DNA from 3 places in the Streptomyces sp. NPDC059649 genome. Region 2 is predicted to be linked to each of the others. Evidence: riboswitches for the same ligand, from Rfam matches in the RefSeq annotation. Region 2 holds a riboswitch; each other region holds the start of a gene.

Region 1 (3,270 bases), on a different contig from region 2:
CGGTGAGCACCGCCTCGCCCGCGGTGAAGCAGCCCGCCGTATTGGGCAGCACCCGGATCCCGTGCCGGTTCAGGACGGACAGCACCGAGCCCTGCACGGTCGGGTCCAGCCGCCGCATCGCGACCGTGGTCAGCTCCGTACCGGAGGCGAGCAGCGCCCGCTCCAGGACGTCGAGGCTGGGCGCGCCGCCGGTGCCCATGATCAGGCGGGAGGTGAAGGTGGTGCCGGCGATGGTCAGGGGGTCGGCGTCGGTGGGCGGAGTGACGCGCGTGTCGGGGGAGAAATGGGGTTCGGGCATGCCGGTCAGCCTCCCTGGACGGCGGTGAGGACCTCGACGCGGTCGCCGTCGCCGAGCGGGGTGGCGGGCCACTGCGTGCGCGGCACCACGACCTCGTTGACCGCGGCGGCCACCCCGGACGGCGCCGAGGACAGGGTCGCGACGAGCCGGTCGAGGGTGAGTCCGCCGGGGATCTCGCGGGGTTCGCCGTTGACGGACACCGAGACGGTGGGGGCGGAGGTGCTCATACGGGCTGCTCCTGGAGGAGGCGGGGGCGCGTGGCCTCAGAGGCGGCGGTGAAGCGCGCGGGGCTGAAGGGGCGGGCCTCGTCGGGGAGGCTCCCGGTGGCCAGCAGTTCGGCCATCACGTCACCGGTGACCGGCGTCAGCAGCACACCGTTGCGGAAATGGCCGGTGGCCAGGTGGAGACCGGGCAGCCCGGTCGGGCCGAGCAGCGGGGCGTTGTCGGGGGAGCCCGGCCGCAGCCCGGCGCAGCTCTCCACGAGTGGCAGTTCGGTGATGCCGGGGACCAGCTCGTGGGCGTCCCGCAGCAGCTCGTAGACGCCGCCCGCGGTGACCGTGGTGTCCCAGCCCAGCTCCTCGCTGGTGGCGCCGACGACCAGCTCGCCGCTCTCCCGCGGCACCAGATAGAGCGGGTTGCCGCGGACGACGGCCCGTACGGTGCGCGACAGGAAGGCGGGGGAGCCGGCCGGCATGTCCGGCAGCCGCAGCCGCAGCACCTGGCCCTTGACCGGCCGCACCGGCGGCCGCACCTCCTCGGGCACCCCGGCCAGCCGGCCGCTGTAGCTGCCCGCCGCCAGTACGGTCTGGCCGGCCGACAGCCGTGTCCCGTCGGCGAGTTGGGCCCCGGTGGCCCGCCCGGCGTCGACCGTCAACCGCTCCGCGCGAGTGCGGTGGAAGACCACCCCGGCGCGTTCACAGGCCCCCAGCAGCGCGTGGGCCAGCCGGCGCGGGTCGACCTGGTGGTCGCCGTCCACCCGCAGCCCGCCGCGTACGCCCGGAGCCAGCATCGGCTCCAGACGGCGGCACTCCCGGCCCGTGAGCCACTGGGAGTCCAGTCCCGAACGGGTCTGCAGGGCGTGCAGTTCGCGCAGATGGGCCCGGTCGTCGGCGTCCAGGGCGACGGCCAGGGTGCCGCACCGCCGGTAGCCGGTCGGCTGCCCGCCGGCCTCCTCCAGCTCCTCGATGAACCGCGGATAGCGGCGTGCCGAGGCGAGGTTGAGGCCCAGCAGGGTCTGCTCGCCGTAGTGGAGCTCGGTGACCGCGGCCAGCATTCCGGCCGCGACGTACGCCGCGCCGCCGCCCGGCGCCGGATCGGCCACCGCGACGGTCAGCCCGCGGCCGGCCGCCCGCCAGGCGGTGACCAGCCCGATGATGCCGCCCCCGATGACGAGCACATCGGGGTGGCCTGTGGGTGGTGTGGCAGATGGATGCATGGGCGTCCAGCCCCTCCCTTCGCCGGCATGACCCGGATCAGGTTCGTACGGTCGGAGGCCGGCCAGCCTCCCTCTCAGCCCGGTACGCCGGGCTCCCGCGAGTGCGTGTACCCGTCACCCTAATACGGGGCCGCAACGGCCCGTAAGGGAGCGCGGGCCCGGCGCGGTGCCCCCGGGGGACCCGGACGACGGTCCGTGACGGTGTGTCAGAGATCTCCTTGCGCGCTGCTGCGAGCCGCGTCGCCGGCCGTCCTAGAGTGATCGGGTGAGCGAGCAGAGCAAGTCCTCCCAGGCCCCTGGCCACCCGCCGCGCGTGGTGATCGTCGGCGCCGGAATCGCGGGCGTGCAGACCGCGGTCGCCCTGCGGGAACAGGGCTGGCCCGGCACGATCACGCTGATCGGCGACGAGCCGCACCAGCCCTACGACCGCCCCCCGCTGTCCAAGGCGGTCCTGCTGGGCAAGGCCGACGGCTCCGCCTTCGACGTCGACTTCGCGGGGCTGGCCATCGACCTCCACCTCGGCCGCCGGGTCACCGCCCTGGTCCCGGAGGACCGCGTGGTCGAGACGGCCGAGGGCCCGGTGCCGTACGACCACGCGGTGATCGCCACCGGCGCCGACCCGATCACGCTGCCCGGCAGCGAGGGGCTGCCCGGCGTCCATCTGCTGCGCACCCTCGACGACGCCGAACGGCTGCGGCCGGTGCTCGCCGCCCAGCACGAGATCGTGGTCGTCGGGGCCGGCTGGATCGGCGCCGAATTCGCGACCGCGGCCCGCGAGGCGGGCTGCGCGGTCACCGTCGTCGAGGCCGCCGACCGCCCGCTGGCCGGCGCGCTGCCGCCCGAGGTCGCCGCCCACATGACCGGCTGGTACGCGGACGCCGGCGCCGAGCTGCGGCTCGGTGCCCGGGTCGCCTCCGTCACCTCCGGGGCGGTCACCCTCGCCGACGGCACGGTGCTGCCCGCCGACGCGGTGGTCGTCGGGATCGGCGCCCGCCCCGCCACCGCCTGGCTGGCTGGCTCGGGCGTCGAGGTCTCCGCCGAGGACGGCTCCGTGCTCGCCGACGAACAGCTGCGCGCCTCGGCGCCCGATGTGTACGCGGTCGGCGACTGCGCCTCCTTCCCCTCCACCCGTTACGGCACCCGTCTGCTGGTCCACCACTGGGACAACGCCCTCCAGGGCCCCCGCACGGTCGCCGAGAACATCGCCCGCGCCGGATCGGAGGGGCTGATCTACGACCCCGTCCCGTACTTCTGGTCCGAGCAGTTCGGCCGGTTCGTGCAGTACGTGGGCCACCACGTGGACTCCGACGAGCTGGTGTGGCGCGGCGATCCGTCCGGCGCCGCCTGGTCGGTGCTCTGGCTGCGCGGGGCCGGGGGGCCGGGCGAGGCACCGTCCGGGAGCCCGGCGGGCCGGCTGGTCGCGCTGCTCGCCGTCGGGCGCCCGCGGGACCTCGCCCAGGGGCGCAAGCTCATCGAGCGGGGCGTGGCCCTGGACCGGGAGCGGGCGGCGAACGCGGCGGTGCCGTTGAAGGCCGCG
Region 2 (3,270 bases):
TAGGCGGGCGCGATGTCGGTGGTCAGCGGGCCGAGCGTGTAGAACGGGGCCTCCTCGCAGATCTCCTGCTGGAGGTCGATGTTCTCCTTGATCTTGTGCATCGGGACGTGTCCCGGGCCCTCGATCATCGTCTGTACGCCGTGCCGCTTGGCGATGGTGTTCAGCTCGCCCAGCGTCTTCAGCTCCGCGAACTGCGCCTCGTCGTTGGCGTCCGCGATGGAGCCGGGGCGCAGGCCGTCACCGAGCGAATAGGTCACGTCGTACGAGGCGAGGATCTCGCAGAGCTCCTCGAAGTGCGTGTAGAGGAAGGACTCCTTGTGGTGCGCCAGGCACCACGCGGCCATGATCGAGCCACCGCGGGAGACGATGCCGGTCTTGCGGCGGGCGGTGAGCGGGACGTACCGGAGCAGCACACCGGCGTGCACCGTCATGTAGTCCACGCCCTGTTCGGCCTGCTCGATGACGGTGTCCTTGTAGATCTCCCAGGTCAGCTCCTCCGCCTTGCCGTCGACCTTCTCCAGCGCCTGGTAGAGCGGGACGGTGCCGATCGGGACGGGGGAGTTGCGCAGCACCCACTCGCGGGTGGTGTGGATGTTGCGGCCGGTGGAGAGGTCCATGACCGTGTCGGCACCCCAGCGCGTCGCCCAGGTCATCTTCTCCACCTCCTCCTCGATGGAGGAAGTGACCGCCGAATTACCGATGTTGGCGTTCACCTTCACCAGGAAGTTCTTGCCGATGATCATCGGCTCGATCTCCGGGTGGTTGACGTTGGCCGGCAGCACCGCCCGCCCCGCCGCGATTTCGTCGCGTACGAACTCGGGGCTCACGTTCTCGCGGAGGGCGACGTACTCCATCTCCGCGGTGATCTCGCCGCGCCGCGCGTAGGCGAGCTGGGTGACCGCGGCGCCGTTACGGCCGCGGCGCGGCTGGCGCGGGCGGCCGGGGAAGACCGCGTCGAGGTTCTTGAGTCCGCCGCGCGGCGAGGTGTGCTTGAGGCCGTCGTCCTCCGGCCGCATGGGCCGTCCCGCGTACTCCTCGGTGTCGCCGCGAGCGATGATCCAGTTCTCCCGCAGCGGCGCCAGGCCCCGGCGGACGTCGGTTTCGATGTTCGGGTCGGTATATGGCCCTGACGTGTCGTAGAGCGTCACGTCCTTGCCGTTGGTGAGGTGCACTCGCCGGACCGGTACCCGCAGGTCCGGGCGCGATCCGGAGACATAGCCCTTGTGCCAGCCGATCTCCTTCGGCTCGCCGCTGGCACTGCTTCCGCTTTCGGGCGTGCGTGCATCCTGCAGAGTCATAAGACCCAACTCCCTACGCCGGCATTACCCGGTAACAGGTTCGGCGGTCGACGCAGCGGTATCCGTCCGCCGGTGTTTCACGTGAAACACCGCTGGGACGAAGGTCAGCGCCCTCTCAGCCCGGTGCTCCGAGCTCCCGCGATTGCAAAGGTGGCACCACGGTAGCGGCCGATGCCGCGGAGTGAACAGGGGGCCCGTCGGAACGGGGTGCCGACAGCAGCCCGACGTCTTGCAATGATCGGGCGGTGAGCACTCACGAGCCGCACCCTCAGTCCGATCCGCGATCCGGCGCACAGCCCCATCCGCAACTCGGTCCGCAGCCGGGTCCGCAATTCGGCGCGCAGTCGGGGCCGCGGTCGGCTCCACAGTCGAGTCCGCAGTCGGGGCCGCAGTCGGGTCCGTACGAGCCTGGGGGCGGGGATGGGCAGGCGCACGGCCATGGTTACGGGCAGGGGCAGGGGCAGGGGCATCGGCAGAGCCATGGCAGCGGCAATGGTCACAGCCTCAGCCATGGCCACGGGCATGCGCACGGGTCGCACAGCCATGGGCATGGGCATGGGCCGGCCGCGCCTGTCTCCCGGCATCTGCGCAAGGTGATCGCGGCGGTGCTGATTCCGTTCGCGGCCGCGGTGACGGTCGGCCTGTTCGTACTATGGCCGGGCGGCGCGCCACCACACAAACCGTCCGGGGTGGGCTTCGACCAACCCACCGAACGGGCCCGCGTGATCAAAGTGGCGGAGGTGAACTGTGCGGATGTGCATGCCGAACAGCAGCCCCAACCGCCCTCCCCGACCGGGCAGCAGCCGACCGGGGAAGCGGCCAAGGGAAAGCCCTGCCAGCAGGCGACGATCAAGGTCACCACGGGCGAGAACGCCGGACGCACCTTCCAGACGGTGGTGACACCGGACGCCCTCCGGCACTACTCCACCGGCCAGGACGTCGTGGTGGCGTACTCCCCCAAGGCGCCGAAGGAACTCCAGTACTCGGTCAGCGATGTCGACCGGTCCGTACCGATGTGGATACTGGCGGGCATCTTCGCCCTGGCGGTCGTCGTCGTGGGACGGCTGCGCGGGGTGCTGGCGCTGGTGGCACTGGCGGCCAGCTTCGTCGTCCTGACGCTGTTCATCCTGCCGGCGATCCTCCAGGGCTCCGATCCGCTGGTGGTGGCGGTGGTCGGGGGCAGCGCGATCATGCTGATCGCGCTGTACATGTGCCATGGCCTGACGGCCCGCACCTCGGTCGCGGTACTCGGCACGCTCGCGTCGCTGCTGCTGATCGGGCTGCTGGGGTCGGTGTTCATCAACTGGGCGCTGCTGACCGGTAATACGGACGACACCACGGGCCTGGTGCACGGCCTCTATCCGAACATCGAGATCCACGGACTGCTGCTGGCGGGCATCATCATCGGATCGCTGGGCGTCCTCGACGATGTGACGGTCACCCAGACCGCGGCGATCTGGGAACTGCGCGAGGCGGACCCGTCGGCCGGCTGGCGGAAGCTGTACGGCGCCGCGATGCGGATCGGCCGGGATCACATCGCGTCCGTCGTCAACACCCTCGTACTCGCCTACGCGGGCGCCGCCCTACCTTTGCTTTTGCTGTTTTCGATCGCACAGAGCAGCGTCAGCACGGTCGCCACGAGCGAGGTGGTGGCCGAAGAGATCGTCCGCACCCTGGTAGGCAGCATCGGCCTGGTGGCCTCGGTCCCCCTGACGACCCTCCTGGCAGCCCTCGTCGTCTCAGCCGACCGCAAGCAGCCCGTCACACGGGCGAGAGCAGCCTCACGGGACGTCCCGGGCACACGGGCGAGAGCAGCCTCCCCGGACGCCCCCGGGACGCCGGGTGCAGTGGCCCCACTGGACAGCTACGGGCCCCAGGGGACGGCCGCGACGCCAGGGCAAGCAGCAGCCACCACCCGCGCCAGCTCCGGCCATCGGGGCAGCCGCGGCAAGCGACGCAGGCGATGAGCCGA
Region 3 (3,270 bases), on a different contig from region 2:
TCAGCCCCGTCGAGCGCCGCGAGGCGGTGGCCGCGATCGGTGAGAAGCCGTTCCGCGCCAAGCAGCTGTCGCAGCACTACTTCGCCCGCTACGCACACGACCCGGCGCAGTGGACCGACATCCCGGCGGCGGCCCGCGAGAAGCTGGCGAGCGAGCTGCTGCCGGACCTGATGACGGTCGTGCGGCACATCTCGTGCGACGACGACACCACCCGCAAGACGCTGTGGAAGCTGCACGACGGCACGCTCGTCGAGTCGGTCCTGATGCGGTACCCGGACCGGGTCACCATGTGCATCTCCTCGCAGGCCGGGTGCGGGATGAACTGCCCGTTCTGTGCGACCGGCCAGGCCGGGCTGGACCGTAATCTCTCGACGGCGGAGATCGTGCACCAGATCGTCGACGGGATGCGGGCGCTGCGCGACGGTGAGGTGCCGGGCGGCCCGGCGCGGCTGTCCAACATCGTCTTCATGGGCATGGGCGAGCCCCTGGCCAACTACAAGCGCGTGGTCGGCGCCATCCGCCGGCTGACCGACCCGGAGCCCGACGGACTGGGCCTGTCCCAGCGCGGCATCACCGTCTCCACGGTCGGCCTGGTGCCGGCGATGCTGCGGTTCGCCGACGAGGGCTTCAAATGCCGGCTCGCCGTCTCGCTGCACGCCCCGGACGACGAGCTGCGCGACACGCTCGTCCCCGTCAACACGCGCTGGAAGGTCCGCGAGGTGCTGGACGCGGCGTGGGAGTACGCCGAGAAGTCCGGCCGCCGGATCTCCATCGAGTACGCCCTGATCCGCGACATCAACGACCAGGCATGGCGCGGTGACCTCCTCGGACGGCTGCTCAAGGGCAAGCGGGTCCATGTGAACCTCATTCCGCTCAACCCGACCCCCGGGTCGAAGTGGACCGCCTCCCGCCCGGAGGACGAGCGGGCGTTCGTCCAGGCCATCGAGGCGCACGGGGTTCCGGTGACCGTCCGGGACACCCGCGGCCAGGAGATCGACGGAGCCTGCGGGCAGCTCGCCGCCTCGGAGCGCTGACCGCCCGCTGGTACTGTGTGATCGAACAAATGCACATTCCGACAGGGGAGCGCCACAGCGCTGAGAGTGCGGAAGCGTCGTAGACATACGGTGCCCGCAGACCCTTGAACCTCGCCCGGGTCATTCCGGGTAGGAAGTTCGGTCGTCACTCATGCTGTTGCGCCCCGCCCGGCGTCCCCTCCGTACGTCCCCGACGTCGAGAGCCGCGGACACCGGGCGGGGCCGCGTCTCTTCCTGGCCAGCCAGGAGGAAATCAGTGAGCACCACCAGCAGGATCACCGCGACAGCGCTCGCCGCCGCGGTCGGCATGACCACGCTTGCCGCGTGCGGCAGCTCGGGCGGCGGGAGCGCGGACGCCAAGACCGTCACGCTCGTCAGCCATGACTCGTTCTATGTCTCCAAGTCCGTCCTGGCCGCCTTCGAGAAGGAGAGCGGCTATAAGGTCAAGCAGGTCAAGGGTGGGGACGCCGGCAAGGCCGTCAACCAGGCGATCCTGTCCAAGGACAACCCCCAGGGCGATGTCTTCTTTGGTATCGACAACACTCTCCTTTCGCGAGGACTGAACGAGGGACTGTTCACCCCCTACAAGGCCAAGGGCCTGGAGAACGTCCCGGCCGCCCTGCAGCTCGACAAGGGCCGGCACCGTGTCACCCCGCTCGACTACGGCGACATCTGCGTCAACTACGACCGCGCCTACTTCACCAAGCACAAGATCGCGCCGCCGACCACCCTCGACGACCTGATCAAGCCGCAGTACAAGAACCTGCTCGTCACGGAGAACTCCGCCACCTCCTCTCCGGGGCTCGGCTTCCAGCTCGCCACCATCGCCAAGTACGGAAACAGCGGCTGGCAGAACTACTGGAAGAAGCTCAAGGCCAACGGCGTCGAGGTCGTCGACGGCTGGGAGCAGGCGTACAACGACCGCTTCTCGGGCTCCGCCGCAGGTGCCGGCAAGGGCGACAAGCCGCTGGTCGTCTCCTACGCCTCCAGCCCGCCGGCCGAGGTGCTCGGCAAGAAGCCCGCTCCCAAGGAGGCCCCGACCGGGGTGGCGACCGGCACCTGCTTCCGGCAGATCGAATTCGGTGGTCTGCTCAAGGGCGCGAAGAACGAGAAGGGCGGCAAGGCGCTCCTGGACTTCCTGCTGAGCAAGAAGTTCCAGGAGGACGAACCGCTGCAGATGTTCGTCAACCCGGCGCGCAAGGACGCCAAGGTGCCCGAGCTGTTCACCAAGTACGGCACCAAGATCGACAAGCCGACGACGCTGCCGCCGGAGACGATCACCAAGAACCGTGAACAGTGGATCAAGCAGTGGTCCTCGCTCGTTCTGAAGTAGTCCACACCCCGCGGCGCGCGCGCCCCGCGCGGGGAACGGCGGTGCGGCTCGGCCTGATGGCGGTGCCGCTCGCCTTCTTCGCGCTGTTCTTCGCCTATCCGGTGGCCGCCATCGTCGGACGAGGGCTGAAGGACGGCGGACAGTGGCAGCTCGGCCGGCTGGGAGCCGTGCTGACCGACCCGGACATCGTCCACGTGCTGTGGTTCACCGTCTGGCAGGCAGCGGCCTCCACCGGCCTGACGCTGCTGATCGCGCTGCCCGGCGCCTACGTCTTCGCCCGCTTCGACTTCCCCGGCAAACAGCTGCTGCGTGCGGTGGTTGCGGTGCCGTTCGTGCTGCCGACCGTCGTCGTCGGCTCGGCCTTCCTGGCCCTCGTCGGCCGTGGAGGGCTGCTGGACGAACTGTCGGGCCTGCGCCTGGACACCTCGGTGTGGGCGATTCTGCTCGCCCACATCTTCTTCAACTACGCGGTGGTCGTACGGACCGTCGGCGGGCTCTGGGCGCAACTCGATCCGCGTCAGGAAGAGGCCGCGCGGGTACTGGGCGCCGGGCGATTCGCGGCCTGGCGCAGGGTGACGCTGCCCGCACTGGGTCCGGCCGTCGCGGCGGCCGCACTGATGGTCTTCCTCTTCACCTTCACCTCCTTCGGCGTCGTACAGATCCTGGGCGGCCCCACCTTCTCGACGCTGGAGGTGGAGATCTACCGGCAGACCGCGGACTTCCTGGACCTGCCGACAGCCGCGGTCCTGACCATGATCCAGTTCGCGGCCGTACTGGGCGTCCTCGCGCTGCACGCCTGGACGGTGCGCCGACGGGAGACCGCACTCCGGCTGGTGGACGCCTCGCAGACCGCCCGTTGCCCGCGCGGTGCCGGCCAATGGGCCCTGCTGTGGGGCAACCTCC

What was found. Region 2 has a riboswitch for thiamine pyrophosphate ahead of thiC (phosphomethylpyrimidine synthase ThiC). Riboswitches for the same ligand answer to the same signal wherever they lie in the genome.
Region 1: linked by a shared signal. The riboswitch ahead of thiO (glycine oxidase ThiO) and the one ahead of thiC (phosphomethylpyrimidine synthase ThiC) in region 2 are both predicted to bind thiamine pyrophosphate.
Region 3: linked by a shared signal. The riboswitch ahead of ACFV1J_RS29185 (thiamine ABC transporter substrate binding subunit) and the one ahead of thiC (phosphomethylpyrimidine synthase ThiC) in region 2 are both predicted to bind thiamine pyrophosphate.

What each region holds. Positions count from the first base shown of each region.
Region 1 is NZ_JBHWDV010000080.1:783-4,052, forward strand. It holds gene ACFV1J_RS37900 (thiazole synthase) at 1-298, opposite strand, end outside; gene thiS (sulfur carrier protein ThiS) at 304-525, opposite strand; gene thiO (glycine oxidase ThiO) at 522-1,733, opposite strand; TPP riboswitch at 1,731-1,842, opposite strand; gene ACFV1J_RS37915 (NAD(P)/FAD-dependent oxidoreductase) at 1,999-3,270, shown strand, end outside.
Region 2 is NZ_JBHWDV010000003.1:233,131-236,400, forward strand. It holds gene thiC (phosphomethylpyrimidine synthase ThiC) at 1-1,298, opposite strand, end outside; TPP riboswitch at 1,292-1,448, opposite strand; gene ACFV1J_RS06875 (YibE/F family protein) at 1,544-3,265, shown strand.
Region 3 is NZ_JBHWDV010000036.1:44,123-47,392, reverse strand. It holds gene rlmN (23S rRNA (adenine(2503)-C(2))-methyltransferase RlmN) at 1-1,034, shown strand, start outside; TPP riboswitch at 1,068-1,188, shown strand; gene ACFV1J_RS29185 (thiamine ABC transporter substrate binding subunit) at 1,291-2,367, shown strand; gene ACFV1J_RS29180 (ABC transporter permease) at 2,343-3,270, shown strand, end outside.